DNA from 4 places in the Klebsiella sp. F11 genome. Region 2 is predicted to be linked to each of the others. Evidence: predicted binding sites of a transcription regulator. Region 2 holds the regulator's gene; each other region holds the start of a gene.
What was found. Region 2 encodes Fur, which represses iron uptake genes when iron is present. Its sites were predicted from a motif close to ATAATAATGAGAACNACTATCAA; they were not measured.
Positions count from the first base shown of each region.

Region 1 (7,670 bases), 1.5 Mb from region 2:
CCGGTGAGGCGGAAGCTGAAATAGTCCGGGATCAGCAGCGCGTGCGCGGCCTGGCTCACCAGCTCCGGCTGCTGCTCAACCAGGGCGCGCAGCTGGTACAGGGTGTTGAACGGCAGAAACTGAATGCCGCTGCGGCGATAGATATCCGCGCGGCCCATCTGCGCTTCGGCGTGCTGCATCAGGCCGAGGGTGCGAGCGTCGCGATAGGAGACCGCCAGGCCGACGCGCTGGCCCTGCTTGTCGACCAGGACATAATCCACGCCCCAGGTATCAATGCCGATGCTATCGATAAGGATGCCCTGCGCGCACACCTTCTCCAGCCCCCGGCGAATGTCGCCTTCCAGGCTATCGATATCCCAGCAGTCGTAGCCGTCCACCTTGTGCAGGCTGTTGGTAAAACGGTGGACTTCACGCAGCGTCAGCGCACGCTGCCCGCTTTTATAGCGGGCGAGCATCACCCGCCCGCTGGAGGCGCCTAAATCAACGGCAACACAATGACGAAAACTCATGGCAGAGATCCTTCTAAAAATCATTGCCAGCAGTCTAAAAAAGTCGCCGGTCGCGCACCTTCTTGCCACGGACAGGGAAATTTCCCGGCTGGCAAGAAAGCAAAGGTGACAGTGAGAGAGCTCACAGTTTCATTCTGTCGCTATGGGCGCGGGTGATGTGACGCTGTCCGCAGTTCCGGATCTTTCCGGCTGTTTCTTGAAAAACCGGCAGGCTTTACGCCGTTTGCGGTCAAAAATTGAAGGTCGGATTGCCGGTCCTTAATTACTATTTGCCACACTGATTGATAACATTTCTCATTACGAGGGAGCTGCTATGACCATATTGCACAGTGTGGATTTCTTTAAGTCCGGGACTTCTGCTGTTGCTATTGAGCCACGCCTCCCTCAGCCGGCGTTTCCGGAACATCATCATGATTTCCATGAAATTGTTATCGTCGAGCACGGGACGGGGATCCACGTTTTCAACGGCCAGCCCTATACCATCAGCGGCGGCTCGGTGTGCTTTATTCGCGATCGCGACCGCCATCTTTATGAACATACCGATAATCTGTGCCTGACCAACGTGCTCTACCGCGCGCCGGACGCCTTTCGCTTTCTGAACGGCCTGAACCTGCTGCTGCCGCAGGAGCAGGAAGGCAACTATCTCTCGCACTGGCGGGTTAATCAGGGGGCTTTGCAGCAGGTGCGGCAGATCGTCAACCAGATGGAAGGCCTCGGCGCCGAGTCGGATGTGCATACCATCGCCAGCCGGGAAATTCTCTTTATGCAGCTACTGGTGCTGCTGCGCAAAAGCAGCCTCGCGGAAGGGGCCGCCGATAGCGAGGCGCGGCTCAATCACCTGATGGCCTGGCTGGAAGATCACTTTGCCGAGGATGTCTGCTGGGAAGCTGTGGCGGCGCAGTTTTCACTGTCGCTGCGTACGCTGCATCGCCAGCTCAAGCAGCAGACCGGCCTGACGCCGCAGCGCTACCTGAACCGGGTGCGGCTGATGAAGGCGCGCCACCTGCTGCGCCACAGCGATGACAGCGTCACGGATATCGCCTATCACTGCGGGTTCGGCGACAGTAACCACTTTTCGACGCTTTTTCGCCGAGAGTTTTCCTGGTCGCCGCGCGATGTCCGCCAGGGGCGCGACGCCATTCTTCAGTAACGCGAGAGCAGTCAACGTTTTAGCGAGCAAAAATGCGAATAATGAAACGTTATTTGCGCCTGGAGTTGTCGCGGTGGCCGGTCAGTTGATTCTTCGCAAAGATGAGTTTTTTGCCTCGCCCTCTCAGGCGGTGGCGGTAGCGGATCGCTACCCGCAAAACGTTTTCGCCGAGCATACCCACGAGTTCTGCGAACTGGTGCTGGTATGGCGGGGAAACGGCCTGCACGTGCTTAACGATCGCCCGTGGCGCATTACCCGCGGCGATCTGTTCTATATCCGCGCCGAAGATAAGCACTCCTACGCCTCGGTTAACGATTTGGTCCTGCAAAACGTCATCTACTGCCCGGATCGGCTGCGGCTCAACTTTGACTGGGCGGCCCATATTCCCGGCCTGTTCGGTACGCCGTGGCTTCCGCACTGGCGAATTGGCAGCTCCGGTATGACCCAGGTGCGGCAGGTAATTACCCTGCTTGAGCAGGAGAGCAACCGCAGCGACGCCCAGGCCAACCAGATGGCCGAACTGCTGTTCGCCCAGCTGGCGCTGAGCCTGCACCGGCATCGCTATGCGACCGACAACCTGGCGGCGACCCAAAGCGAAGCCCTCCTTGATAAACTGCTGACCGAGCTGGCGGGCAGCCTGAACCGGCCTTTTTTTCTCGATCGCTTTTGCGCACGGGAGGCGTGCAGCGAGCGCGCCCTGCGCCAGCAGTTTCGCCAGCAGACGGGGATGACGATCAACCACTATTTACGTCAGCTGAGAATTTGCCACGCGCAGTATCTGCTGCAGCATACGGAGCGGCTGATCGGCGAAATCGCCATGCAGTGCGGATTTGAAGACAGTAACTACTTTTCGGTGGTCTTTAACCGTGAGATTGGCATGACGCCGGGACAGTGGCGGCAACGCAGTCGCGTCGCCGCCCAGGCGATTTAGTTCGCCATCCCAAGGCCAACGATATTGGCGGCAATAATGATCACCACGCAGCCGAGGCTGAGCACGCTGACCGGACGCCGCCCGGCGTTTTTCCACTCCTTCAGCACCAGCCCAACCAGCCCGCCGCACAGCACGTAGAAGCTCATATGCAGCATCCAGCTCATATAGTCGTACTGCGCCGGAATGCTGGCGTGGCCCCATGCGTAGAAAAAGAACTGCAGGTACCACATCAGGCCGCCGAGTGCGGAAAGCAGAATATTGGCGACGATGAGCGGTTTTGCCCGTGAAAAGTCCGCTTTTATCGACAAATTCTTCACTTTGGCCAGCCGAATAAAGCAGAATCCGAGGTTTACCAGCGCGCCGCCGCCCATGATGATCACGTAGCTAGGCAGGGCGGTGTATAGCGGGTCGACCCCCAGCGCCGCGGCGGCTTCGTGCATCGGTTTGGCGGCGTTCATCGCAAACGACATCCCCGCCGAGAAAATCCCGCACATCACCGCCAGCAGCAGGCCTTTTTTCAGATTGAAGTCTTCGGCTTTAATGCCCATTTTGCGCTCTTTCAGCTGCCCCGCGCGGGTCACAATAGCGACACCAATCACTGCGATCAGCACGCCGAGCAGCGTCATCTGGCCGCCTTTGGTATTGATTAAAACCCCGAACTGACCGTTGAGAATGGGGGTCATCAGCGTTCCGACGATCAGGGTAATACCAATGGCGATACCGATCCCCATCGACATGCCGAGATAGCGCATGGTCAGGCCGTAGTTGATATTGCCGATCCCCCACATTGCGCCGAACAGGAAGACCGGTAGCAGAGTCGAGGTGCTGAAGGAGCCGTAATAGGCCCAAAAATCAGGCAACAGCATGGCGCTTATAGTCCAGGGAAGGATCAGCCAGGAGACAATCCCGCCGATAGACCACATGGTTTCCCATGACCACTGTTTAACTTGTTTGAACGGAGCATAGAAACAGGCTGCACTGGCCGCACCTATCAAATGCCAAAAAATGCCCATCGTAATCGCGTGATTCATTGATCTTATCCTCATCTATTTTTTATCGGATAAATCTTCTTCCGACCCGATGAGTGTAAAAATCGGTCAGTTTTATCGCCTTCAGGCTGTTGCCACGTGTTGGAAAACTCTGGCAACCAACGGCTTAATTACTTGTTCCAGCTCACAAAATCGCAGGTATCACACTCTGTTATAACCTTATTAAAAATACGGCATTGATAAGCGTTTTCAATATCATTTAATTAACTATAATGAACCAACTGCTTACGCGGCCTTAACACTCGCAGCCGCTCGACAATAATGGAGATGATTATGAGTTTTACACTGCCAGCCCTGCCGTACGCTTATGACGCCCTGGAACCACATTTCGACAAGCAGACTATGGAAATCCACCATACTAAGCACCACCAGGCTTACGTTAACAACGCCAACGCTGCGCTGGAAAGCCTGCCGGAATTCGCCGATCTGTCTGTTGAAGAGCTGATTACTAAACTGGATCAGCTGCCGGCTGACAAAAAAGGTCCTCTGCGTAACAACGCGGGCGGTCACGCTAACCATAGCCTGTTCTGGAAAGGCCTGAAAACCGGTACCACCCTGCAGGGCGACCTGAAAGCGGCTATCGAGCGCGATTTCGGCTCCGTTGATAACTTCAAAGCCGAGTTTGAGAAAGCGGCAGCCACTCGTTTCGGCTCCGGCTGGGCGTGGCTGGTGCTGAAAGGCGACAAACTGGCCGTGGTTTCTACCGCGAACCAGGACTCTCCGCTGATGGGTGAAGCTATCTCCGGCGCTTCCGGTTTCCCGATCCTGGGCCTGGACGTGTGGGAACACGCTTACTACCTGAAATTCCAGAACCGTCGTCCGGACTACATCAAAGAGTTCTGGAACGTGGTTAACTGGGACGAAGCCGCAGCGCGTTTTGCCGCCAAAAAATAAGGTTGCATTGTGCTGACCGAGAAGCGAGTCTGATGACTCGCTTTTTTTATACCTGTAGCAGGGGGCAGCAGATGCACTATCCGGTGAACGTCTTTGTAGGCAAAATAAGGGATTACGAAGGAAGCCGTCCGAGCGCCATCGGGAAAATCCAGGTCGATGGCGAGTTAACCCTCGGCGATCTGGGGCTGGAAGGCGATGAGCAGGCGGAAACGAAAATTCACGGCGGTCCGGATCGCGCGCTCTGCCAGTACCCGCGTGAGCACTACGCCGACTGGGTCCGCGAATTCCCCCAGCAGGCCGGCCTTTTCTGCGCGCCGGCCTTTGGCGAAAACCTCTCTGCAGAAGGGATGACCGAGAAAAACGTCTATATCGGCGATATCTTTCGCTGGGGCGAGGCGCTGATTCAGGTGACGCAACCGCGATCGCCGTGCTTTAAGCTCAATTTCCATTTTGCTATCAGCGATATGGCCCAGCGAATGCAGAATAGCGGCAAAACCGGTTGGCTGTATCGGGTGGTGGCGGGGGGCGTGGTGTCCTGCGACGCGCCGCTGGAGCTGGTGTCCCGGGTGAGCGATATCAGCGTACACGAGGCCGGCGCGATTGCCTGGCATATGCCGTTTGATGATGAGCAGTATCATCGCCTGCTCTCTGCGGCGGGGCTGTCGGTAAGCTGGAGCCGCACCATGCAGAAGCGGCGTTTAAGTGGGCAGATCGAAGATAGTTCCCGCCGACTGTGGGGAAAATAATGCTCCCCCGGCTGCGGACGCAGGCCGGGGGACATCTCGTCAGGTGCGCTTATACAGCGGCAGCCAGATGGTCAGCCGCAGGCCGCCCAGCGGGCTGTCGTCGGCCTTCACCCAACCGCGATGCTGCTGAATAGCGGCTTCGACAATCGCCAGCCCCAGGCCGGTACCGCCTGACTCGCGATCGCGCGCTTCGTCGGTGCGGTAGAACGGACGGAAAATCTGCTCGCGATCCTCAGGGCTGACGCCCGGCCCGTCATCATCGACGTTAACCGTGATACCGTCTTTATCCACCGAGAAGCTCACCGAAATTCGGGTATGCGAGTAGCGCAGGGCGTTGCGGACGATATTCTCCAGCGCGCTTTCCAGCGCGTTGGGGTTGCCGTACAGCGGCCATGGCCCCGGCGGATACTCCACGGTGAACGATTTCCCTACCTGTTCGGCCTCAAAGGCGGCGTTATCCAGCACCTCGCCCCACAGCTGGTTGGCTTTTACCGTCTCGCTAACCAGCGCGTTGTTGGCCTGATTGCGCGACATCACCAGCAGATCGTTGATCATGCTGTCCAGCCGATGCGCCTCCATCTCAATACGCTCCAGCTCCTTGCTCTCGCCGCTGCGGCGGCGCAGCAGCGCGGTGCCCAGCTGCAGGCGCGTAAGCGGCGTGCGTAGCTCGTGGGAGATATCGGAGAGCAGACGCTGCTGGCTGGTCATCATCCGTTCCAGGGCGGTGACCATCTGGTTAAAGCTGGTCCCGGCGGCTAAAAACTCCTGCGGGCCGGCTTCCAGTTCCGGGTGCTGGCGCAGGTTCCCCTGGGCGACCTCGTCGGCGGCGTTTTTCAGCTTACGCGCCGGTTTTGCCAGACTCCACGCCAGCCATAGCAGCAGCGGGGCGCTGACCAGCATGGTGACGATAAGCAGCAGCAGCGGACGGTCAAACAGCAGGTTGATGAAATCGGATTGGGACGTGCTGGCGGGGCGGATCAGATAGAGCTGATAATTATCTTCGCCATCCCTGACGGAAAACGGGCCGACCATTTCCAGACGACCGTAGCGTTTTTTCTGCGGATGATCGGCGTTATCGGCCTGGCCGATAAAGTTGCGAATGATCTGCATTTCGTTGCGTTCTGCGCCGATAACGCGCCCTTCGCTGGTGACCAGCAGCAGGCGCTGTCCCGGCGGAGCCCATTTATCTATCGCCCGAAACAGACGACGCCACCACATCAGATCGTTGGGGGGATCGGTTGCCAGTTCGGCCTCAACGTGCTGCTCAATCATGATGCCCTGGCGTTGCTCGCTTTCCAGAAGTTCGGTCATCTGGCGCGAATCCAGCTTAGGCAGCATCAGAACCAGCATCAACACCAGCGCCAGCGTGAGCCAGAAAATAGCGAAGATGCGTGCGGTTAAACTTCCAATCATGAAGCTGAGACCATCAGATAGCCGCGCCCGCGCAGGGTTTTAAACCACGGGTGGCCGTCTTTTCGTTCCGGCAGCTTACGCCGCAGGTTAGAAATATGCATATCGATGGCGCGGTCGAAGGGCGTCAGGCGTTTACCCAATACTTCCTGACTCAGGTGCTCACGAGAGACCACCTGGCCAAGGTGCTGCGCCAGCAGGTACAGCAGGGTGAACTCCGTGCCGGTCAGCTCCAGCGTTTGACCATCGAAATTGGCTTCCTGGCGGCCTGGATTGAGGCTCAATGCGTCAACCTCCAGCGTCGGCGAGCCCACTTCGGTGGTTTGCTGCTGCTCGCTCCAGTGGGAACGGCGCAGAATCGCGCGTATGCGCGCCACCAGCTCACGATCATTAAACGGCTTAGGCAGATAATCATCCGCGCCCAGTTCAAGGCCGAGAACGCGATCCAGCTCGCTACCGCGGGCAGTTAGCATGATAACGGGAGTCTGGTGTGTCTGACGCAACTCTTTAAGCGTATCGATACCGTTTTTCTTCGGCATCATCACATCAAGTAAAAGTAAATCGATGCTGTCGTCCAGGAGAGCCAGCGCCTGTTCCCCGTCATGGGCCACGAGCACGTTAAAGCCTTCCATATCGAGCAGCTCTTTTAACAGGGAGGTGAGCTCCCGGTCATCATCAACTAACAGGATTTTGTTCATTGTTTAAATACCTCCGAGGCAGAAATTACGTCATCAAGGCTCGCTAATCCATGACTTTACGTTGTTTTACACCCCCTGACGCATGTTTGCAGCCCGAATCGTAGACTGTCTCTCGTTGAATCGCGACACAAACGTTTTGGGAGTATGTGATGCGCAATGTTATTGCTGCCGTCATGGCCTCAACGCTGGCGCTAAGTGCTTATAGCCAGGCCGCTGAAGTCGTTACCAGCGTTAACTGGCTCCCGGGAGAAGAAGGGGCGCAGCGCAGCAGCCAGGGCCATAT
Region 1 is NZ_CM160060.1:5,490,858-5,498,527, reverse strand. It holds gene rhaB (rhamnulokinase) at 1-509, opposite strand, end outside; gene rhaS (HTH-type transcriptional activator RhaS) at 823-1,659, shown strand; gene rhaR (HTH-type transcriptional activator RhaR) at 1,733-2,590, shown strand; gene rhaT (L-rhamnose/proton symporter RhaT) at 2,587-3,621, opposite strand; gene sodA (superoxide dismutase [Mn]) at 3,913-4,533, shown strand; gene yiiM (6-hydroxyaminopurine reductase) at 4,605-5,279, shown strand; gene cpxA (envelope stress sensor histidine kinase CpxA) at 5,319-6,692, opposite strand; gene cpxR (envelope stress response regulator transcription factor CpxR) at 6,689-7,387, opposite strand; gene cpxP (cell-envelope stress modulator CpxP) at 7,537-7,670, shown strand, end outside.
Region 1: a site for Fur is predicted at 3,816-3,838, ahead of sodA (superoxide dismutase [Mn]). Genes of this name have one in related genera too.

Region 2 (7,670 bases):
TCGCCGCGCTGGTTTCACCGATTACCGGTGATATCGTGGCGCTGGAGCAGGTCCCGGACGAAGCGTTCGCCAGCAAGGCCGTCGGCGACGGCGTGGCGGTGAAACCGACCGATAAGATCGTGGTCTCACCGGCGGCGGGTACCATCGTTAAGATCTTCAATACCAACCACGCGTTCTGTCTGGAAACGGAAAACGGCGCGGAAATCGTCGTCCATATGGGCATCGATACCGTCGCGCTGGACGGCCAGGGCTTCAAACGCCTGGTTGAAGAGGGCGCGGAAGTGCAGGCCGGCCAGCCGGTTCTGGAAATGGATCTGGACTTCCTTAACGCGAACGCCCGGTCGATGATCAGCCCGGTAGTCTGCAGCAACAGCGATGATTACAGCGCGCTGGTGATTCAGGCGACCGGTAAAGTTGTCGCCGGCCAGACGCCGCTGTATGAGATTAAAGGCAAGTAAGGCTCCTGAGTAGAGTTTATGCCTGTGCGGCGGGGGGAAACCTCCGCCGCTTTTTTTTGCCGCAAATGACCCCATAATCTCCTTCAGATACGTATTTTCAGTAACTAATAGTTGTCTCTACGTCCTGCTTGTAAGATCATGTCCCGTTATACGTTGTTTACGCTTTGAGGAACCCATGATGAGTGAGGCAGAAGCCCGCCCAACTAACTTTATTCGTCAGATCATCGATGAAGATCTGGCTACTGGTAAGCACACCACCGTTCATACGCGCTTCCCGCCGGAGCCGAACGGTTATCTGCACATTGGCCACGCCAAATCAATTTGCCTGAACTTCGGCATTGCTCAGGATTATCAAGGCCAATGCAACCTGCGCTTCGATGACACCAACCCGGTGAAAGAAGATATCGAATACGTTGAGTCGATTAAAAACGACGTGCAGTGGTTAGGTTTCCACTGGTCCGGGAAAGTTTGCTACTCGTCTGATTATTTCGATCAGCTGCACAGCTACGCCGTTGAACTGATTAATAAAGGTCTGGCATACGTTGACGAGCTGTCGGCGGAAGAGATTCGCGAATACCGCGGTTCGTTGAAGGCGCCGGGCAAAAACAGCCCGTACCGCGATCGTAGCGTAGAAGAGAACCTGGCGCTGTTTGAAAAAATGCGCGCCGGCGGTTTTGCGGAAGGTAAAGCCTGCCTGCGTGCGAAAATCGATATGGCTTCGCCGTTTATCGTTATGCGCGACCCGGTGCTGTACCGCATTAAATTCGCCGATCACCATCAGACCGGCAGCAAGTGGTGCATCTACCCGATGTACGACTTTACCCACTGCATCAGCGATGCGCTGGAAGGTATCACGCACTCTCTGTGCACACTGGAGTTCCAGGACAACCGTCGCCTGTACGATTGGGTGCTGGATAACATCAGCATCCCGACTCATCCGCGTCAGTACGAATTCTCGCGTCTGAATCTCGAATACACCGTGATGTCCAAGCGCAAGCTGAACCAGCTGGTGACCGAGAAGCACGTGGAAGGCTGGGACGATCCGCGTATGCCGACCATTTCCGGCCTGCGTCGCCGCGGCTATACCGCCGAATCGATTCGCGAGTTCTGTAAGCGCATCGGCGTAACCAAACAGGACAACACTATTGAAATGGCGTCGCTGGAGTCCTGCATTCGCGAAGACCTGAACGAAAATGCCCCGCGTGCGATGGCCGTTATCGATCCGGTAAAACTGGTTATCGAAAACTATCCGCAGGGCGGCAGTGAAAATGTGACCATGCCGAATCATCCGAGCAAGCCGGAGATGGGCAGCCGTGACGTGCCGTTCAGCGGTGAAATCTGGATCGATCGCGCGGACTTCCGTGAAGAAGCCAACAAGCAGTACAAGCGTCTGGTGCTGGGCAAAGAGGTTCGCCTGCGTAATGCTTACGTGATCAAAGCCGAGCGCGTAGAGAAGGACGCAGAGGGCAATTTCACCACGATCTTCTGTACCTATGATGCCGATACGCTGAGCAAAGATCCGGCGGACGGCCGCAAGGTGAAGGGCGTTATCCACTGGGTGAGCGCGGCGCACGCGCTGCCGGTAGAAATTCGCCTGTATGACCGCCTGTTCAGCGTGCCGAATCCGGGCGCCGAAGAGGATTTCCTTGCCGTCATGAACCCTGAATCGCTGGTTATCAAGCACGGCTTTGCCGAGCCGAGCCTGGCGCAGGCGCAGGCCGGTAAGGCCCTGCAGTTTGAGCGTGAGGGCTACTTCTGCCTCGACAGCCGCTATGCAAGCGCTGACCATCTGGTGTTCAACCGCACCGTTGGTCTGCGCGATACCTGGGCGAAGGTCGGCGCATAAACCCGCGTCGCCGCATTGCCATCAAAAACGCCGCATCCGCGGCGTTTTTTTATGCCCGCAGCTATTGGCTGGCGTAGTTATTTTCGCGATGCGAATTAATCTTGTTTACAGCCGGTAATATATCCCGTCGGGTCCGTTCGTTATTATTGTGTAAAAATCCTTTGTAAGCGCTTTCATCTCAACTTTTATCCTGATTTTGCAAATACTTCCGCGCTAAATGTACGAAATATAAGGCTGTAACAAACAGACATAGATTATGTGCGCTTTGTCATAATCTTAAGCTTTGGTCGGCGAAAGAGATTGATAATTCGCGTCACGAAAAATAGTCTATCCATAGCGGATATGCGAACTTTTACCGCCCCGCTTTTTAGCAGTCTTATTTATTTTTCGCGGCTTGCCTTTGGCTCCGCGTTTTAAAACGTCAAAGAGGATATGCACATGCGTACGTTTAGTGGCAAACGTAGTACGCTGGCGCTGGCTATTGCCGCCGTCACCGCGATGTCGAGCTGGATCGTTGTTCCGCAGGCCAGCGCAGCAGGTTTTATTGATGATTCCACATTAACCGGCGGTATCTATTACTGGCAGCGCGAGCGCGACCGTAAAGACGTCACCGACGGCGATAAGTACAAAACCAACCTTTCGCATTCAACCTGGAACTCCAACCTGGATTTCCAGTCCGGCTACGCTGCCGATATGTTTGGTATTGACGTGGCGGCCTTTACCGCCATTGAAATGGCGGAAAGCAGCGAAAGCGGCCACCCCAACGAAATTGCCTTCTCCTCAAGAAATAAAGCCTACGACGAAGATTACTCCGGCGATAAGAGCGGAATTAGCCTCTACAAAGCGGCGGCGAAATTTAAGTTTGGCCCGGCGTGGGCGCGCGCTGGCTATATTCAGCCAACCGGGCAAACGCTGCTGGCCCCGCACTGGAGCTTTATGCCGGGCACTTATCAAGGTGCCGAAGCCGGAGCCAACTTTGATTACGGCGACGCCGGCGCGCTGAGTTTCTCCTACATGTGGACCAACGAATATAAAGCGCCGTGGCATATCGAGATGGATGATTTCTACCAGAACGATAAGAAGACCAAAGTCGATTATCTGCACTCTCTGGGCGCCAAATATGATTTTAAAAATGACCTCGTGCTGGAGGCCGCGTTTGGCCAGGCTCAGGGCTATATCGACCAATATTTTGCCAAGGCCAGCTATAAATTTGACGTTGCCGGCACCCCGTTAAACACCAGCTATCAGTTCTACGGCACCCGCGATAAGGTCAGCAACGGCGGCGTGAACGATATTTATGACGGCACCGCCTGGCTGCAGGCGCTGACCTTCGGCTACAAGGTTGCCGACGTGCTGGACCTGCGTCTGGAAGGCACCTGGGTTAAGGCCGAGGGCCAGCAGGGCTACTTCCTGCAGCGTATGACTCCAACCTACGCATCCTCTAACGGCCGCCTGGACGTGTGGTGGGATAACCGCTCCGACTTCAACGCCAACGGCGAAAAAGCGGTGTTCTTCGGCGCCATGTATGACATGAAAAACTGGAATATGCCGGGCTGGGCGTTTGGCGCGTCTTACGTTTACGCATGGGATGCGAAGCCGGGCAAAATGGCGACGCCAGATGCCTACTACAACGCGGATAAGCGTCTGGAAGAGTCGGCCTACAGCCTCGATGCCATGTATACCGTACAGGACGGCCGGGCGAAGGGCACGCTGTTCAAGCTCCACTTCACCCAATACGACAACCACTCCGATATTCCAAGCTGGAGCGGCGGCTACGGCAACATCTTCCAGGATGAGCGCGACGTGAAGTTTATGGTTATTGCCCCGTTCACTATTTTCTGATGCCGCAGCGGCGGGCGTAAGCCTGCCGCCAGTCCGTGAGGTTGATTATGAAAAAGCTATTGCTCATCGCCATGCTGGCATCGGGCCTGGTGGCCTGTACGCAGTCACCGGCGCCAAAAGAAGACAGTAAACTGAAGGATGCCTATAGCGCCTGTATCAATACGGCGGAAGGGAATCCGGATAAAGTTCAGGCCTGCCAGAGCGTGCTGAACGTTCTTAAAGAGGATAAGCAGCATCAGCAGTTCGCCACGCAGGAAAGCGTGCGCGTGCTGGATTATCAGCAGTGTATCCAGGCGACCCGCACCGGCAACGATCAGGCGGTGAAGGCCCGCTGCGACCAGATCTGGAAAGAGATCCGCCGCAACAATACCCGGCCCTGATTTCCCCCGTACTTCCTATTTGTGGGCATAAAAAAAGCCAACCTTCGGGTTGGCTTTTTGCTGCTTACGCTGCGGGAAATTATTTTTCCAGCGGATCATGCGCGTGTTCATCTTCGCGGCAATCGCCTTCCGCACAGTGGCCGTACAGGTACAGGCTGTGGTTGGTCAGGCGGATGCCGTGACGGTGGGCAATTTCACGCTGACGCGCTTCGATGGAGTCATCGCTGAACTCAATCACTTTGCCGCAATCGAGGCAAATCAGATGATCGTGATGATGCTGCTGCGTCAGCTCGAAAACGGATTTACCGCCTTCAAAGTTATGGCGGGTAACAATGCCGGCATCATCAAACTGGTTCAGTACGCGATAAACGGTAGCCAGACCGATCTCTTCACCCATGTCGATCAGGCGTTTGTATAAATCTTCCGCGCTGACGTGATGGTTATCCGGCCCCTGCAGCACTTCCAGAATTTTTAATCGTGGAAGTGTGACTTTCAGGCCAGCCTTCTTCAATGCGGTATTGTTGTCAGTCATGCGGAATCTGTCCTGTTGCTAAACGATCTACTTCCATTAGCGGAAGTAATACAGAGAATCACCCGATGTAACGCGTCTCATTATAGAACTGCCATGATGAAATGAAAACCGCAAGCATCGAGCCTTGTATGCTGTCAAAAACGAGGCACAGGCTACAAACTGCGTCACGTCTCCTCGTTAAATCAGAGGACATTGTACAGATATGTGATTAAAAGTTAAAAACTTGTAGCTATTAGTTTTATTGCTTTTACCTATTAATACGGCGATATCCCAAGATAGCGCCGTTAACGATCAGGCGTTTTTGATTTCTTCGAGGTGCAGTTCTTCAGAAACCTGCTTAACCCATTTCTCTACGCGCTCGTTGGTCAGCTCAGGCTGACGGTCTTCATCGATAGCCAGACCGACGAAATGGTCGTCATCGGCGAGACCTTTAGAGGCTTCGAAATGGTAGCCCGCGGTTGGCCAGTGGCCGACGATGGTTGCGCCGCGCGGTTCGATGATATCGCGAATGGTACCCAGCGCGTCACAGAAGTATTCAGCGTAGTCTTCCTGGTCACCGCAGCCAAACAGGGCGACCAGCTTACCGTTGAAATCGACCTCTTCCAGCGTCGGGAAGAAATCGTCCCAGTCACACTGCGCTTCACCGTAGTACCAGGTCGGGATGCCCAGCAGCAGAATGTCATGAGCCTGCAGATCTTCTTTGCTGCTTTTGGCAATGTCGTGAACATCAGCAACGTCTTTACCAAGCTGCTTTTGGATCATTTTTGCAATATTTTCGGTGTTGCCGGTGTCGCTGCCAAAAAAGATGCCGATGATTGCCATGAGTAAAATAACCTCTTGATACTTAATGATGTGGTAGTGGCGTAATGCCCGCAGATAACGGCAATCATAGCAGAACAGGGGAGGGGGCGGAAACAGCAATCACGCCCGACTGCACACTCTGCTACATGAAAGTGCTGTTTTTGCGGTTTCTCAGACTTTACCCTGGCTATGCAGGGCTGCCAGCTGGTTCATCAACATCTCTTCAATCAGATCGCTGCGGTTCATATTGCGGGCATCGGCCAGCTCATTGAGCGCATCGACCGCTTCAGCGTTGAGCTTAAGCTCCACGCGCTTTAAGCCGCGAACTTTGTCGCGTTTAAGCTGATTGCGTTTATTGATGCGCAGCTGTTCGTCGCGCGAAAGCGGATTGGTCTTTGGTCTACCCGGGCGACGCTCGGTTGCGAACAAATCTAATGTCGTACGGTCCGTTTGTTCTTTTGCCATGATTCAGAGTGACTTCGGGGAAACGAGTTGTCGGGCCATTGCCGACACAGATAGCGCGCCATAATACATCAGGCGAACCGCTGCGCCAACGACCGCGGGCATTCTGCGGCGCGGTCGGGCAGTTTTTAGCCAGTTATGCCGCTAAAGAGGAGAGATATCGGCGAATGGCGCGCAATACCGCTTCCGGTTTCTCCGCATGGACCCAATGGCCCGCGCCGGCAATCACGTGCGCGCGGGCCTGGGGGAACTGCGCCAGCAGCGCGTCGCGATACTCGTCGGTCACGTAGGGAGAGTTGCCGCCCGGGATAAACAGGGCCGGATGCGGCCAGGCGGGAACCGGCTGCCAGCCAACGATATGGCTATATTGATCCCACAGGACCGGCACGTTAAACCGCCACTGGCCGTCAACGAAGGACTTCAGCAGAAACTGAATCACCCCCTCTTCCTGCAGATGCTGGCGCATGATTGCCGCCGCCTGCTGACGGGTCGCGGCGCCGGTGGCGGTCACGGCGTTGATGGCGGCAAAGATTTCGTCATGGCGGCGGACGTGATAATCCACCGGCGCGATATCGATAGCCACCAGGCCGTCGATGCGCTCCGGGGCCAGGGCGCTTAGCGCCATCACCGCTTTACCGCCCATTGAGTGGCCAATAAAGGTCGCTTTTTCCAACTGCAGATCGTCAAGGGTGTCGAGCAGATCCTGCGCCATAGCGGCGTAGGTCATCTGCGGATCGCGCGGGGAAAGACCGTGATTGCGCATATCGACCTGCAGGATATCGTAGTCGGCAACCAGGTCGCGCGCGAGGATCCCCAGGTTATCAAGGCTGCCAAACAGACCGTGAACGAGGACCACCGGGGAATTATTGTGCGGATTTTGCGCAGATTGCGCGCGGCTATTTAATTTCATGGCAAAGTTCTTTTTTTCGCTCCGTCGGGTTAGGGTATTATGTTGGACATTCTGCCATCCGGCTGCAAGACCCAGAGCTATCTGAGTTTTACCGCCATCCTGGTTTGACGCTATCCGCGGTTAGGATTTGTCCTTATAATCCTGACAACTTGTATTCAGAAAAAGATATCGCACTGGATTAAGATGAAAACAATTGAAGTTGATGATGATCTCTATCGCTATATTGCCAGCCACACCCAGCATATTGGTGAGAGTGCATCCGACATTTTACGGCGCATGCTGAAATTTTCCGCCGCTTCCCAGACCGCCACCGCCGTCGCGAAAGCCGCGCCGGCGCAGGCTCCGACCGCTGCCGTTGAGGTCAAGCCTGCCAACCCGGTGAAAGATAAGGTTCGCGCGATGCGCGAGCTGCTGTTATCTGATGAATACGCCGATCAAA
Region 2 is NZ_CM160060.1:3,983,784-3,991,453, reverse strand. It holds gene nagE (PTS N-acetyl glucosamine transporter subunit IIABC) at 1-458, shown strand, start outside; gene glnS (glutamine--tRNA ligase) at 637-2,304, shown strand; gene chiP (chitoporin ChiP) at 2,743-4,146, shown strand; gene AC1M2H_RS19730 (ChiQ/YbfN family lipoprotein) at 4,194-4,526, shown strand; gene fur (ferric iron uptake transcriptional regulator) at 4,606-5,058, opposite strand; gene fldA (flavodoxin FldA) at 5,350-5,880, opposite strand; gene ybfE (LexA regulated protein) at 6,031-6,324, opposite strand; gene ybfF (esterase) at 6,458-7,231, opposite strand; gene seqA (replication initiation negative regulator SeqA) at 7,415-7,670, shown strand, end outside.

Region 3 (7,670 bases), 1.5 Mb from region 2:
GACTGGCAGGACAGGCGCAGCAACCGGCGTAATGACGAAGCTGATGCAGAGATACTGTCGGAGATCCTCGGCATCATCAGCGACATGCCCAGCTACGGTTACCGGCGGGTGTGGGGTATCCTGCGTAAGCAACGCCGTGTAGAGGGACTTCCACCGGTGAACGCCAAACGGCTTTACAGGATAATGAGCGAACATAATCTGCTGTTGTTGCGTGATAAACCAGAGCGTCCGAAGCGGGAGCATAAAGGCAAAATCGCGGTAGCGGAAAGCGATATGCGCTGGTGTTCAGACGGCTTCGAGTTCGGTTGTGACAACGGCGAGAAGCTTCGGGTGACGTTCGCACTGGACTGTTGCGACCGGGAGGCCATAGACTGGGCAGCGAGCACGGGAGGCTACGACAGTTCAACGGTACAGGATGTGATGCTGAGGTCAGTGGAAAGGCGCTTCGGTAGCACGCTGCCGGGTAAACCAGTGCAGTGGCTGACAGATAACGGTTCAGCGTACACCGCGCATGAAACGAAGAAGTTCGCGCGAGAACTGAATCTGGAGCCGTGTACAACAGCGGTGAGCAGCGCACAAAGTAACGGCATGGCCGAACGGTTCGTGAAAACGATGAAGGAAGATTACATCGCGTTCATGCCAAAACCAGATGTGGGAACAGCGCTACAGAACCTTGCAGCGGCGTTCAATCACTAGAATGAAAATCACCCGCACAGTGCGCTGGGATATCACTCTCCGAGAGAGTACCGGCGGCAGCGGGCATCGTTAACTTAAGATACAAAAGCTGTCCGGAGATGGCGGGTCAAGATCACCCAGCCATATCAGATAAGCCGCACCAGCCCACCTTAGCAGATCTAGCGCAACCGGCCATGCATGAACAATGGTTAGCAGCCCCAGGACAAGAAAAGAAACTTGCACAAAACCTGCTACAAATACGTTGCCCAGTACCGTAAGCAGTGCAATACGTCTTCCCTGACCAACTCCTCTGGCGATAGTCAGCATCATGTCTGGCCCCGGAGAAATCTCCAGAAGCGTCAGCGCGAGAAGGAAAGTCATAAACGTTTCGATGGAAGGCATCTTAGTTGAGTCCGGAAAAATATTTTCGCCACGTTACCTCAGCCCGATGCGGGCCGAAAGCAGAATATACTATAACGCCCGCTTCTGGCACATTGCGGGCGTTATCAAAGCTATAATAGCCTCAATCAATTCCGGCCCCTGATTCTTAACGTTATCCACCGCGCGGGAAACAGGGTGCCATGTGAAATGAATGGTCTGCTGGTACCGCACCATCTGCAATTATCTCCTCCGCCTCTTTCCCACCGATATCCTGCCTCACCCAGTAGCCCGCAGCTTCAGGAACCAGAACGAGCGGCCGACGGTCGTGAATAGCGACCAGCCCCTGATCGGCAGCAGCGGTCACAATCAAAAATCCCTCGGCTTCATCGCCGCGTTCAAAAGGCACGCTGCCGATCGCCGCCATAAAATGGGCTTTCCGTTTTTCCGGTGAATGAAGTAAGGCTGTTTCTTGTCACCTTAACGCCTCCACTCAAACCAGCCATCCGTAAAACAGATCGCCCGGCCATGCTGCCAGAGGGGCCTAAACATCCGGCTGGTTGCCGCGGTTTCTACACGAGCATTGATGAGCGCAGGTTTATCCCACAACCCGGGCGCGTATCCTCACAGTGAACCGGATCGAGGTGCAGTTGTTGGTTACGTTCGCTCAGCAACAGAACTTTGGCACCGGCGCAACGTTGTAACGGCCGATCGGTTCAGGGTTAAACGCAATATTCCGCTCGGCCTCTTCGGCCAGATAAGCCAGGTATTCTTCACGCGTTTGTGATTGGGCAAAACGTCCACACGTAGTCACCTCCTGCGGTCAGACTGAAAGCATCGATGTTGGAATAGAGCCGGAAAGAACCGCGGGGGTTAATGACGGAATCACATATCCGTCAGAAGGAAAAGCTGGCGTTAGTCAGGCTATTTTTCGGGGCATAACGGGGGCAGCGGAGTTGATGGGGACACTTTTGGGGACATTAAAATGTCCTTTCACGGACTTGATTGTCCGTCTGTGTAATAGTGTAACTCGTTGAATATCGGATAAGTCGCTGAAAGGCGGATTTTTTCATCTCCTATCTCAAAAATCGGTATTTTCGATACATCTTTTCCATTGCCGCATCTTCTGCCAACCCACAGCAAATAACTTATTATTTTTCAGTCTATTAAATCGAAAAAATGAGAGCTGATAAGCAGTAAAGCAGGGTCTATGCTTATAAAAAGAGCCGTAAAAGGGTCGCAGGGGCGAATACCCCTTCTCCAGGTGGGTTGAAGTGATAATTGTTATCACTAACATGGTGAGATGCCCTGATGGCGCCAACCAATGAGGTAGACCGATGGAAGTACAAGCAGGAACCTTTAACCCCGACGATTTTAGCTGGCGTGGCCTGATTATGACGCCCGCCGCCGCCGCCCATATCCGTGACCTGGTGAGCAAGCAGCCCCCGATGCAGGGGCTGCGTCTGGGCGTGAAAACCAGCGGCTGCGCCGGCTTTGCCTACGTCATGGAGCTTATCGCTGAGCCCGCGCAAGACGATCTGCTGTTTGAGTTCGAAGGCGCGAAGCTGTGGGCGCCGCTGCAGGCCATGCCGTTTATTGATGGTACGGAGCTGGATTACGTTCGGGAAGGATTAAATGAAATCTTCAAGTTTCATAACCCGAAAGCGCAGCACGAGTGCGGCTGCGGCGAAAGCTTTGGGGTTCAGGCGGAGTAATTATGTCTCGTAATACTGAAACAACTGACGATGTCAAAACCTGGACCGGCGGGCCGCTGAATTATAAAGAAGGCTTTTTTACCCGGTTGCAGACCGACGAGCTGGCCAAGGGCATCAGCGAAGAGGTGGTGCGGGCGATCTCCGCCCGCCGCAACGAGCCGGAGTGGATGCTGGAGTTCAGGCTGAACGCCTTCAGGGCGTGGCTGGAGATGGAAGAGCCGCACTGGCTGAAGGCGCACTACGATAAGCTGGACTATCAGGACTACAGCTACTATTCCGCGCCGTCCTGCGGCAACTGCGACGACACCTGCGCCTCCGCGCCGGGGGCGGTGCAGCAAACCGGCCCCGCTGACTTTCTGACCAGCGAAGTGGAAGAAGCCTTTAATCAGCTGGGCGTGCCGGTGCGCGAAGGGCGCGAAGTGGCGGTTGACGCCATATTTGACTCGGTCTCGGTCGCCACCACCTACCGGGAGAAGCTGGCGGAGCAGGGCATCATCTTCTGCTCCTTTGGCGAAGCAATCCACGACCATCCGGAGCTGGTGAAAAAATATCTCGGCACCGTGGTGCCCGGCAATGACAACTTCTTCGCCGCGCTGAACGCCGCGGTCGCCTCCGACGGCACCTTTATCTACGTGCCGAAAGGCGTGCGCTGCCCGATGGAGCTGTCGACCTATTTTCGCATTAATGCGGAAAAAACCGGCCAGTTTGAACGCACGATCCTCGTCGCCGACGAGGGCAGCTACGTCAGCTATATCGAAGGCTGTTCGGCGCCGGTTCGCGACAGCTACCAGCTGCACGCGGCGGTGGTTGAGGTCATCATTCACAAAGATGCCGAAGTAAAATACTCCACGGTGCAGAACTGGTTCCCCGGCGATAACAACACCGGCGGGATCCTCAACTTCGTCACCAAGCGGGCGCTCTGTGAAGGTGAAAACAGCAAAATGTCGTGGACCCAGTCGGAGACCGGCTCGGCGATAACGTGGAAGTACCCGAGCTGCATTCTGCGCGGCGACAACTCCATCGGCGAGTTCTTCTCGGTGGCGCTGACCAGCGGTCATCAGCAGGCGGATACCGGCACCAAAATGATTCATATCGGTAAAAACACCCGCTCGACGATTATCTCCAAAGGCATCTCCGCCGGGAAAAGCCAGAACAGCTACCGCGGGCTGGTCAAAATTATGCCGACGGCGACCAACGCGCGAAACTTCACCCAGTGCGACTCAATGCTGATCGGGCCGGACTGCGGGGCGCACACCTTCCCGTACGTCGAGTGCCGTAACAACAGCGCCCAGCTGGAACATGAAGCCACCACCTCACGAATTGGCGAAGATCAGCTGTTCTACTGCCTGCAGCGCGGGATCAGTGAAGATGATGCGATCTCAATGATCGTTAACGGTTTCTGTAAGGATGTCTTCTCAGAGCTGCCGCTGGAATTTGCCGTGGAAGCGCAAAAACTGCTGGCGATTAGCCTTGAACACAGCGTCGGTTAACGGTCTGAGCGAAACGGGACGCCGCGATAACGCCGCCTGAATCAGACCGCCGAATTAAGGAATATACATGTTAAGTATTAAAGATTTGCAGGTATCCGTTGAAGATAAAGAGATCCTGCGCGGATTGAACCTCGATATCCGACCAGGCGAAGTTCACGCCATTATGGGCCCCAACGGCTCCGGGAAAAGTACGCTCTCGGCAACGCTCGCCGGGCGCGAAGACTATGAGGTAACCGGCGGCAGCGTTGAGTTTAAAGGCAAGGATCTGCTCGAGCTCGCGCCGGAGGATCGCGCGGGCGAGGGGATCTTTATGGCCTTCCAGTATCCGGTTGAAATTCCGGGCGTCAGCAATCAGTTCTTCCTGCAAACGGCGCTGAACGCGGTGCGCCGCTATCGCGGGCAGGAGCAGCTGGATCGCTTTGATTTTCAGGATCTGATGGAAGAGAAAATCAAGCTGCTGAAGATGCCGGAAGACCTGCTGACCCGCTCGGTCAACGTCGGCTTCTCCGGCGGCGAGAAAAAGCGCAACGACATCCTGCAGATGGCGGTACTGGAGCCGGAGCTGTGCATTCTCGATGAATCCGACTCGGGGCTGGATATCGACGCCCTGAAGATCGTTTCCGAAGGCGTCAACGCGCTGCGCGACGGCAAGCGTGCGTTTATTATCGTTACCCACTACCAGCGTATTCTCGACTATATCAAGCCTGATTACGTCCACGTGCTGTATCAGGGGCGGATCGTCAAATCCGGCGACTTCACCCTGGTCAAACAACTGGAGGAGCAGGGCTATGGCTGGCTTACCGAACAGCAGTAACGCGCTGCAGCAGTGGCATCACCTGTTTGAAGCTCAGGCGGAGCAGCGAACGCCGGAAGCGCACCAGCACCTGCAGCAGGCGCTGCGCCTGGGGCTGCCGACGCGCAAGCATGAGCACTGGAAATATACCCCGCTGGATGCGCTGCTCGGCGGCACCTTTGTCGCTCCGCAGCCCGAGGCGCTAACCGAAGCGCAGCGGGACGCGCTAGCGCTCTCCGTCGATGCCTGGCGGCTGGTGTTTATCGACGGCCGCTACAGTGAAGAATTGAGCGACGGGCTGGCCGACAGCGGCTATGAAGTGAATATTGATAACCAGCGTCAGGCGCTGCCCGATGCGCTGCAGCCGGAGCTGTTTCTGCACCTGACCGAAAGCCTGGCGCCGACGGTGACCCGCATTCGCGTGAAGCGCAACCAGCGCCCCACGAGGCCGCTGCTGATTATGCACGTGACGCGCGGGCTGGCGGGTGAAGAGATGAATACCGCCCACTACCGGCATCACCTGGATCTGGAGAGCGGCGCGGAGGCGACGATTATTGAGCACTACGTCAGCCTCAACGAGCAACGCCATTTTACCGGCGGACGCCTGACCGCTACGGTGGCGGATAACGCGCATCTGCAGCATATCAAGCTGGCCTTTGAAAACCCGCAGAGCTTCCACTTTGCCCACAACGACCTCTCGCTGGGGCGCGATGCGTCGGCCTTTAGCAGCAGCTTCCTGCTCGGCGGCGCGGTGCTGCGCCAGAATACCAGCGCGCAGCTGCGGGGTGAGAACAGCAACCTGCGGATCAACTCGCTGGCGATGCCGGTGAAAAATGAGGTCTGCGACAGCCGCACCTGGCTGAACCATGACGTCGGCTACTGCAACAGCCGCCAGCTGCATAAAACCATCGTCAACGATAAAGGCCGGGCGGTCTTTAACGGCCTGATTAACGTTGCGCCGAACGCGATTAAAACCGACGGCCAGATGACCAACAACAATCTGCTGCTGGGCCGGCTGTCGGAGGTGGATACCAAGCCGCAGCTGGAGATTTACGCTGATGACGTCAAATGTAGCCACGGCGCCACCATCGGGCGCATCGACGACGAACAGCTGTTTTACCTGCGCTCGCGCGGCATCACCGGGCAGGCGGCACAGCATATGATCCTGTACGCTTTCGCCGCCGAGCTGACGGAAGCCATTGACGACGCGGCGCTCAGGCAGCAAATCCTCGCGCGCATCGGTCAGCGCTTACCGGGAGAGGCAGCATGACGTTTTCTGTTGAACGAGTTCGCGCGGATTTTCCGCTGCTCGGCCGGGAGGTCAACGGCCAGCCGCTGGTCTATCTGGACAGCGCCGCCAGCGCGCAAAAACCGGAGGCGGTGATCCACGCCGAGGCGGAGTTTTATCGCCACGGCTATGCCGCCGTGCATCGCGGTATTCACACCCTCAGCGCGGAGGCGACGACGCGCATGGAGCAGGTTCGCCAGCAGGCGGCCACCTTCCTCAACGCGCGCTCTGCGGAAGAGCTGGTGTTTGTCCGCGGGACCACCGAAGGCATTAACCTGGTGGCCAATAGCTGGGGCAACGCCAACGTGGGGGCCGGGGATAACATCATCGTCAGCGCGATGGAGCACCATGCCAATATCGTTCCGTGGCAGCTGCTCTGCGCCCGGGTCGGCGCCGAGCTGAGGGTGATTCCGCTCAATCCGGACGGAACCCTGCAGCTGGATGCGATACCGGGTCTGTTTGACGCGCGCACCCGCCTGCTGGCCATCGCCCAGGTCTCCAACGTGCTGGGCGTTGAAAACCCGGTAGCGGCGCTGATTGCCCTGGCGCATCAGCACGGCGCCAGGGTGCTGGTGGACGGCGCCCAGGCGGTGATGCACCACGTCGTGGACGTCCAGGCGCTGGACTGCGACTTCTACGTCTTCTCCGGCCACAAGCTGTATGGCCCGACCGGGATCGGGATCCTCTATGGTAAAGCGGAGCTGCTGGACGCGATGCCGCCGTGGGAAGGGGGCGGCTCGATGATCGCCACCGTCAGCCTGACCCAGGGGACCACCTGGGCAAAAGCGCCGTGGCGCTTTGAGGCGGGGACGCCAAATACCGGCGGCATTATCGGGCTTGGCGCGGCGCTGGAGTACGTCAGCGCGCTGGGGCTGGCGCATATCGGCGAATATGAGCAGACCCTGATGCGCTACGCGCTGCAGGAGCTGACAAAAGTGCCGGACCTGACCGTCTACGGCCCGCCGCAGCGGCTCGGGGTGATTGCCTTTAATCTCGGCGCGCATCACGCTTACGACGTCGGCAGCTTCCTCGATAACTACGGTGTCGCGATCCGCACGGGCCATCACTGCGCCATGCCGCTGATGGACTTCTTTAGCGTTCCGGCGATGTGTCGGGCGTCGCTGGCGATGTACAATACCACGGAAGATGTGGATCGGCTGGTGGCAGGGCTACAGCGCATTCACCGGCTATTAGGCTAAAGGAAGCAATCATGGCGGCGTTACCGGATAAAGAGAAACTGCTGCGCAACTTCAGCCGTTGCGCAAACTGGGAAGAGAAGTACCTCTATATTATTGAGCTTGGCCAGCGGCTGGCGCCGCTGAGCGCCGAGG
Region 3 is NZ_CM160060.1:2,494,241-2,501,910, forward strand. It holds partial or broken gene AC1M2H_RS12390 (IS3 family transposase) at 1-774, shown strand, start outside; partial or broken gene AC1M2H_RS12395 (LysE family translocator) at 811-1,077, opposite strand; partial or broken gene AC1M2H_RS12400 (SOS response-associated peptidase) at 1,147-1,867, opposite strand; gene sufA (Fe-S cluster assembly scaffold SufA) at 2,391-2,768, shown strand; gene sufB (Fe-S cluster assembly protein SufB) at 2,771-4,258, shown strand; gene sufC (Fe-S cluster assembly ATPase SufC) at 4,326-5,072, shown strand; gene sufD (Fe-S cluster assembly protein SufD) at 5,047-6,321, shown strand; gene sufS (cysteine desulfurase SufS) at 6,318-7,538, shown strand; gene sufE (cysteine desulfuration protein SufE) at 7,550-7,670, shown strand, end outside.
Region 3: a site for Fur is predicted at 2,328-2,350, ahead of sufA (Fe-S cluster assembly scaffold SufA). Genes of this name have one in related genera too.

Region 4 (7,670 bases), 510 kb from region 2:
CGTCATACACCGGGCGGAAATAGGGGGCGAATTTCTCGGCGATATCTCCCGGTAAGAAGCCGAGGTCTTCATCGGCCTGCAGAACGGGACGGGTAACAATAATTCTGTCCACGTCTTTATGGATCAGAGCCTCAGCTGCTTTCGCCGCGCTGATCCAGGTCTTCCCGCATCCGGCTTCGCCGGTGGCAAAGATCAGCTGTTTATTGTCAATGGCATTCAAATAATGCACCTGAGCGTCATTACGCGCTTCAATTGGCGACAAATCGCGGCTGTCCCGCGCCATACCAATTGCTTCTACGCCACTCATTTGCACAAGCGATGTGACCGATTCTTCTTCGCGCTGCTTATGGCTGCGCGAATCCTGTCTCAGCACACGTTTGGCCTCACGACGAGCTTTGGTCACTGCTTTTTGTCTTCCCATGGATAGCACCTTGCGTTGTTGGTTTACATCACACGCGTCAATATCGACGCGATTATGCGCACGAACGATTGAGGTTTGGCTTCCTTGTAAGCCATTGCTTGCCTGTCGAATTGACAACGGGTCGCGGCTACGCGCACCGCATACCCGGTCTGGGTTTAGGTTATCGGTGGTGACTGGAGAAAAATTCGAGGTGTGGGAATCGCGGCCGGAAGTCTGGCCCCCGTGCTGATGAGTACGGTAAGAAGATTTACATTTTCCGTTACAGCAATCGGGCATTCGCGATCTCCATAGTGAAACGACATCACTGCCGGGAACTACCGCGTCTGTAATAAGTACATCAAAAATAATTCTTAATGCAACTTATTTCTTACATATAGACAACAAATAATTCTCATCGCAGCTCAGAAGAGTTTCCGACAAATAGATTACAGAAAAATAACACAAGGCAGGAAATACAAAAAAAGAATGGAAAAACAGCAGAAAACGCCCTGCCCTTGCGGGCAGGAACGTCAGGCTTCAATCAGCGACTGCGCCAGGTAGTGCTGGCTATCCGCCACGCCCGGCAGCGCAAAGAAGTAGCCGCCGCCAATAGGTTTAATGTACTCCTCCAGCGCTTCGCCGTTGAGCCGCTTTTGCACCGTCAGGAAACCTTTTTCCAGATCGTGCTGATAGCAGACAAACAGCAGCCCCATATCCAGCTGTCCGGAGTTGGTCACCCCAAGCGAATAGCTGTAGCCGCGACGCATCATCAGGTTCGACTGCGTCTGCGGCGTGCGCGGGTTGGCGAGGCGGATGTGGCTATCGAGGGCGATAATATCGCCATCGGGATCCTTAGCGTAATCCGGCACGTCGTGCTCGTGCTGCATCCCCAGCGGCGCGCCGCTGTGCTTGTCGCGACCGAAAATCGTCTGCTGCTCTTTCAGCGGCGTGCGATCCCAGAACTCCACGTGGAACTGGATAATCCGCGCCGCCTGATAGCTGCCGCCCGTCGCCCACGCCGGTTCTCCCTGGCCGGCGGTGACCCATACCACCTCATCCATCAGCGCGCTGTCGGTGCTGACCGGGTTCGCCGTGCCGTCCTTAAAGCCCAGAAGGTTAACCGGCGTCTCTTTGCCTTTGCTCCGCGCGGCGCTATCGGAGATAAAACCCTCGCGCTTCCAGCGGACGCTCAGCAGATCCGGGGTATGCTTAATCACATCGCGCAGGGCGTGGATCACCGTATCCTGGGTGTTGGCGCAAATTTGCAGCAGCAGATCGCCGTGACAGAGCGCGGCATCCAGCGAATCGTTAGGAAAGCGCGTCATCTTCTGCAGCTTCTTCGGCGCGTGTTCCGCGAGCCCGTAGCGCTCGTCAAACAGCGAATGGCCGACCGACACGGTCATCGTCAGGTTATCCGGGGCGATCCACGGCCCAAGAATGCCCGAGTCCATCGGCGGCAGGCGCGGATTCGGCGTGTCCGGCGCCGGCCCGCCTTTGGTCAGGAAGGCAATCCGCTGGGTCAGCAGACGGAACAGGCGCTCGAGGTCGGCCTTATCGCTGGCCAGCACGTCGAAGGCCACCAGCATCATCGCGGCCTGCTGCGGGGTGAGGATCCCCGCCTGGTGCGGCCCATAAAAGGGCTGCGCCTCCATACGCGCGTTGGGCGCCAGCGTTCCCGGCGAGCTGGTGCTTTTGGCCGCATGGGCAACCGGACAGCCGCCGGCGATGGCCAGCGCGCCGCCTAGCGCGCCGATCCCTTTTAATAACCGACGACGTGAAGGCTCATTCACGTCGGATTGCTTCTGTTCTGCCATCGGCTTAGTCCAGACCCAGGATCCCGCGCAGCTGAGCCAAATCTTCCGCCAGGGTGGTGATCGGGCCTTTCAGCGCATTACGATCCGCATCGGTCAGCTTGTCATAGGTTTCATAGCCGTCTTTGGTGCGGTATTTCGCGAGAATCACGTCAACTTTCTTGAAGTTAGCGTCAACTTTCGCCAGCAGCGCGCCGTTCTCTTTTTGCAGCTGCGGACGCAGCAGGTCGACAATTTTCTGCGCGCCGTCGACGTTAGCCTGGAAGTCCCACAGGTCGGTGTGGCTGTAGCGATCTTCTTCGCCGCTGATTTTGCTGGCGGCGACTTCTTCAATCAGGTCGGCAGCGCCGCCCACCACTTTAGACGGCGGGAACGCCAGCTCGCTGATGCGTTTTTGCAGCTCCAGCACGTCGGTATTCAGGCGGTCGGCATAGCTCTCCATGCCCTTGGTGCTGTTGTCGCCATACAGGGCTTTTTCCAGACGGTGGAAGCCGGTGAACTTCGGATCTTCCGCCTTCTTCTCATAGTCGTCTTCACGGGCGTCAATGCTGCCGTCAAGATCGGAGAACAGCTCGGCGATCGGCTCGATGCGCTCGTAGTGCTGACGCGTCGGGGCGTACAGCGCTTTCGCTTTTTCGATATCGCCCGCTTTCACCGCGTCGGTGAAGGCTTTGGTGCCGGAAACCAGCTCGGCGGTTTGTGCCGTGACGTAGGCTTTATAGGCGGTGATCGCATCGCCGAGGCTCAGCAGCGCGTCGGCTTTCGCCGCATCTTTGGTGGCCGTACCGGTGACGGTCAGCTTGCCTTTCGGGTTGGTCAGCAGGCCGCAGGTCATATCGTATTCGCCTGGCTGCAGGTTAGCGGTCAGCTTTTGCGTAAAGCCCGGGGCGATGTTTTCGCGCTCTTCCACCACCATCACGCCCTTGAGGATCTCCCACTCCAGCGCCTTCTGGCTATGGTTCTGAATGATGAACTGCGTTTTACCCGCCTTCACGGTTACGTCCATCGGTTCACACTGCTTGTCATTAACGGTCACTTTTACCTGCGGAATATCCGCAGCCTGGGCGCAAAAGGCGGAGCTGAACAACGCTGCGACGGCAAGCTGCAGCGCACTACGGCGAAAATGAGTCATCATGATCATCCCTTTCGGTAAGTATGTGGTAACGATATATCCTGCGGCGCCCTACTTAAGCGGGGCGGTACGCGAGGCTGCTGGATTGCTACGCGGCGGCAGCGCAAACAGCACCAGCGCCGGAATCAAATAGATAAAGTACACCGCCACTTCGCTGACGGTCGGCGCTTCCTGATAGCCGAAGATCCCTTCAAGCAAGGTGCCGAACAGGCTGTGCGTTGACAGCACGCCGCTCAGATCGAACGCCACGTCCTGGAAGTGGTTCCACAGCCCGGCCTCGTGAAGGGCGCGAATGGCGCCGGCGGCGAGGCCTGCGGCGACCAGCAGGATAAACAGGCTGGTCCACTTGAAGAAGACGCCGAGGTTAAGACGGATGCCGCCCCAGTACAGCAGGAAGCCGAGGACGATTGCGGTGGCGAGGCCAAGCATCGCGCCCAGCGGCGGCCAGATGCCGACATCCTGCTGGAACGCCGCCAGCAGGAAAAATACCGACTCCAGTCCTTCTCGCGCCACGGCAAAAAAGACCATCATCACCAGCGCCCAGCCGTGGTTATTACCGCGCTGCAGGGCGTTATCCACCGCCTGCTCCAGCTGCTGCTTCACGTTACGCGACACTTTGCGCATCCAGAACACCATCCAGGTCAGGATAAAGACCGCGACCAGCGCCACGATGCCCTCAAACAGCTCCTGTTCACGCTGCGGAAATTCGCCGGTGGTTTCGTTGATAAAGATCCCCAGCCCGAGGCACAGCGCCGCCGCGAGGATCACCCCAACCCACATTACGCCAATCAAATTTCCGCGCTGAGTGCGCTTCAGGTAGCTGGCGATCAGGCTGACAATCAGCGCTGCTTCCAGACCTTCACGTAACATGATGAGAAATGGAACAAACATGCCGACATCCTTAAATGTGAGCCGCCGTCAACGGATGCAAAGATAGGTAAATATTTCTGATAGTGATTATCATTACAATAATCAGAAACACAAGTGAAATGTGTAGAGAATAGTGACGAGTTGTAAATTAATTGCTGGAAAATAATTACTTAGGCAAGCATTCTCCTGCCCCCGCGGCGGCGGGCGGGATCGGCGGTTTTTTCGCAGCAGAATATTTACCGGGCGTAGCGGCTGTGGCTAAATAGCGGCCTTATTTACCTGCGAAAAGAACAATATGACACAGTTTTTACACTTCCTGCTGGCGCTGGCGGTTATCCTCGGCCTTGCCTGGCTTGCCAGCTACGACCGACAAAAAATCCGCGTTCGCTATATTATCCAGTTAATTGTTATTGAAATTGCGCTGGCTTTCTTTTTTCTCCACGCCGAAAGCGGCCTGTGGATAGTTAAAAATATCTCCGGCTTTTTCACCTCATTACTCGGCTTTGCCGCCGAGGGCACCAATTTTGTATTTGGCGGCATGGGTGAAAAAGGGCTGGCCTTTATTTTCCTCGGCGTGCTGTGTCCGATTGTCTTTATCTCGGCGCTGATTGGTATTCTTCAGCACTGGCGCATTCTGCCCATTTTTATTCGCGTCATCGGCACCCTGCTGTCTAAAGTCAACGGCATGGGCAAGCTCGAGTCCTTTAACGCGGTCAGCTCACTGATCCTCGGGCAGTCGGAAAACTTCATCGCCTATAAAGGCGTGCTCGGCGATCTCTCCTCCCGCCGCCTGTTCACCATGGCCGCCACCGCGATGTCGACGGTATCGCTGTCGATTGTCGGCGCCTATATGAGCATGCTGGAGGCGAAATACGTCGTCGCGGCGCTGATCCTCAATATGTTCAGCACCTTTATTGTGCTGTCGATTATTAACCCGACGCGCCCGGGCAGCGAACAGGAGATTAAGCTGGAGAAGCTGCATGAGTCGCAGAGCTTCTTTGAAATGCTCGGCGAATATATTCTGGCGGGCTTCAAGGTGGCGATGATTATTCTGGCGATGCTGATCGGCTTTATTGCCTTAATCAGCGCCGTTAACGCCCTCTTCGCCACCCTATTTGGCCTCAGCTTCCAGCAGATTCTGGGCTACGTCTTTTACCCGCTGGCGTGGCTGATTGGTATTCCGCTCAGCGACGCGCTGAACGCCGGGAGTATTATGGCGACCAAGCTGGTAGCCAACGAATTTGTCGCGATGATCGAGCTGCAGAAAATTGCCGCCGGCATGACGCAGCGCGGGCTGGGCATTCTGTCGGTCTTCCTGGTCTCTTTTGCCAACTTCGCCTCGATTGGCATTATCGCCGGCGCCATTAAAGGGCTTAACGAGCCGCAGGGCAACATCGTCTCCCGCTTCGGCCTGCGCCTGGTCTACGGCGCGACGCTGGTCAGCCTGCTCTCCGCCAGCTTCGCCGGGCTGGTGCTGTAAGCGAGACGCCAGCGGAGACAATCAAGGCGGGGCCGGCGTGGCCCCGCCTTCTATTTATAAATGAACGATTTTTAGAAATGCACGCAAACCTGGCGATCGACGCGCATCACCGACTCCTGGGCGAAGCGCGACTTATAGAGCGTGCGCAGCGCTTCAATCCCCTCTTCGCTCTTCGCATCTTTAGCGTGGATCAGCATCAGCGCCTTGCTCTGCTCGCGGGCAACGCTACCGTCGTTACCCAGCCACTGGCCGCGGGCGTCAAACACCGTCAAACCATCGCGAAAGCGCGGGGTGACATCGCGATCAACAAACTGCTGCCACTCCGCGGGGATGATATCTTTACCCGCCGGACGACTGAGGCCGAAGTACAGCGTGGTCTGCTCCATCGTATTGTCCGCCGGGCAGGCGCCGGCTGCCGGCGCTGAAACGGTGGTTTTGCCCGGCGCCACGCAGCCGCCAAGCAGCCCTGCCAGCACCAACGCCAGCGCACCCTGTCTGAAACTCATATTGCTATCCTCATTGTTATTTGTGCTGAGATATCAGCGTATTTTCAGAGAATTAGCAAGAGGACGCCAGCCCACATCGACCAGCGGAGGCGAGCCGCAGGCACAAAAAAGCCCGCCGACGGCGGGCTATAGCAGAAGGCCGAGGGTTACTCTGCGGTCGCAGGTACCGGCGGCGCGGAGTGATAGTGCGCGTCGGCCTCGGCAAAACGCTGCTGCATCGCTGCCGAAGGCGCCTTGCCCAGCAGGCTGAAGACCACGATCCCGAGGCTGCCGAAGATAAAGCCGGGGATAATTTCGTACAGGCCCAGCCAGCCAAATTGCTTCCAGACGATGACAGTCAGCGCGCCGATAATCATCCCGGCCAGCGCGCCGTTGCGGGTCATGCGCGACCACATCACCGAAAACAGCACCACCGGACCGAAGGCCGCGCCGAAGCCCGCCCACGCGTAGCTCACCAGGCCCAGCACGCGGTTTTCCGGGTTAGCCGCCAGCGCAATCGATACCAGCGCCACCACCAGCACCATTACCCGGCCGATCCACACCAGCTCCTGCTGGCCGGCGTTCTTACGCAGGAAGGCCTTGTATAAATCCTCGGTGATCGCGCTGGAGCAGACCAGCAGCTGGCAGCTCAGGGTTGACATCACCGCCGCCAGAATCGCCGACAGCAGGATCCCGGCAATCCACGGGTTAAACAGGATTTGCGCCAGTTCAATAAAGACGCGCTCGGAGTTCTGATTGACCGCCCCGGCCAGCGCCGGATTGTTGTTAAACCACGCGATGCCGAAGAAGCCAACCGCCACCGCGCCCGCCAGGCAGAAGATCATCCACGTCATGCTGATGCGGCGCGCGTGGACGATGCTGTGGTGGGAGTCCGCGGCCATAAAGCGGGCCAGAATATGCGGTTGTCCAAAGTAGCCCAGCCCCCAGCCCATCAGCGAGATAATGGCGACGAAATTAAGCCCTTTTAGCATATCGACGTTTTCAATGCTCTTTTGCTTAATCACCTCCAGCGAATCGCCGAAGCCGCCGACGGAAATAATCACCATCATCGGCGTCAGGATCAGGGCGAAGATCATCAGGCTGGCCTGCACGGTATCGGTCCAGCTTACCGCGAGGAATCCGCCGACGAAGGTATAAATAATCGTCGCGGCGGCACCGGCCCACAGCGCCGTTTCGTAGCTCATGCCGAAGGTGCTTTCAAACAGACGCGCGCCGGCAACGATGCCGGAGGCGCAATAAATTGTGAAGAACAGCAAAATAACCAGCGCGGAGATAATACGAAGCACCCGGCTGTTATCTTCAAAGCGGCCGGTGAAATAGTCCGGCAGGGTCAGGGCGTTGTTATTCGCCTCGGTATGAACGCGCAGGCGCCCGGCCACCAGCTTCCAGTTAATCCACGCCCCCAGGGTCAGGCCGATGGCAATCCAGCTCTCGGAAATACCGGAAAGAAATATGGCTCCCGGCAGCCCCA
Region 4 is NZ_CM160060.1:3,478,164-3,485,833, forward strand. It holds gene phoH (phosphate starvation-inducible protein PhoH) at 1-421, opposite strand, end outside; gene efeB (iron uptake transporter deferrochelatase/peroxidase subunit) at 931-2,214, opposite strand; gene efeO (iron uptake system protein EfeO) at 2,219-3,346, opposite strand; gene efeU (iron uptake transporter permease EfeU) at 3,395-4,234, opposite strand; gene AC1M2H_RS17215 (NupC/NupG family nucleoside CNT transporter) at 4,509-5,693, shown strand; gene AC1M2H_RS17220 (DUF3574 domain-containing protein) at 5,765-6,199, opposite strand; gene putP (sodium/proline symporter PutP) at 6,346-7,670, opposite strand, start outside.
Region 4: a site for Fur is predicted at 4,291-4,313, ahead of efeU (iron uptake transporter permease EfeU). Genes of this name have one in related genera too.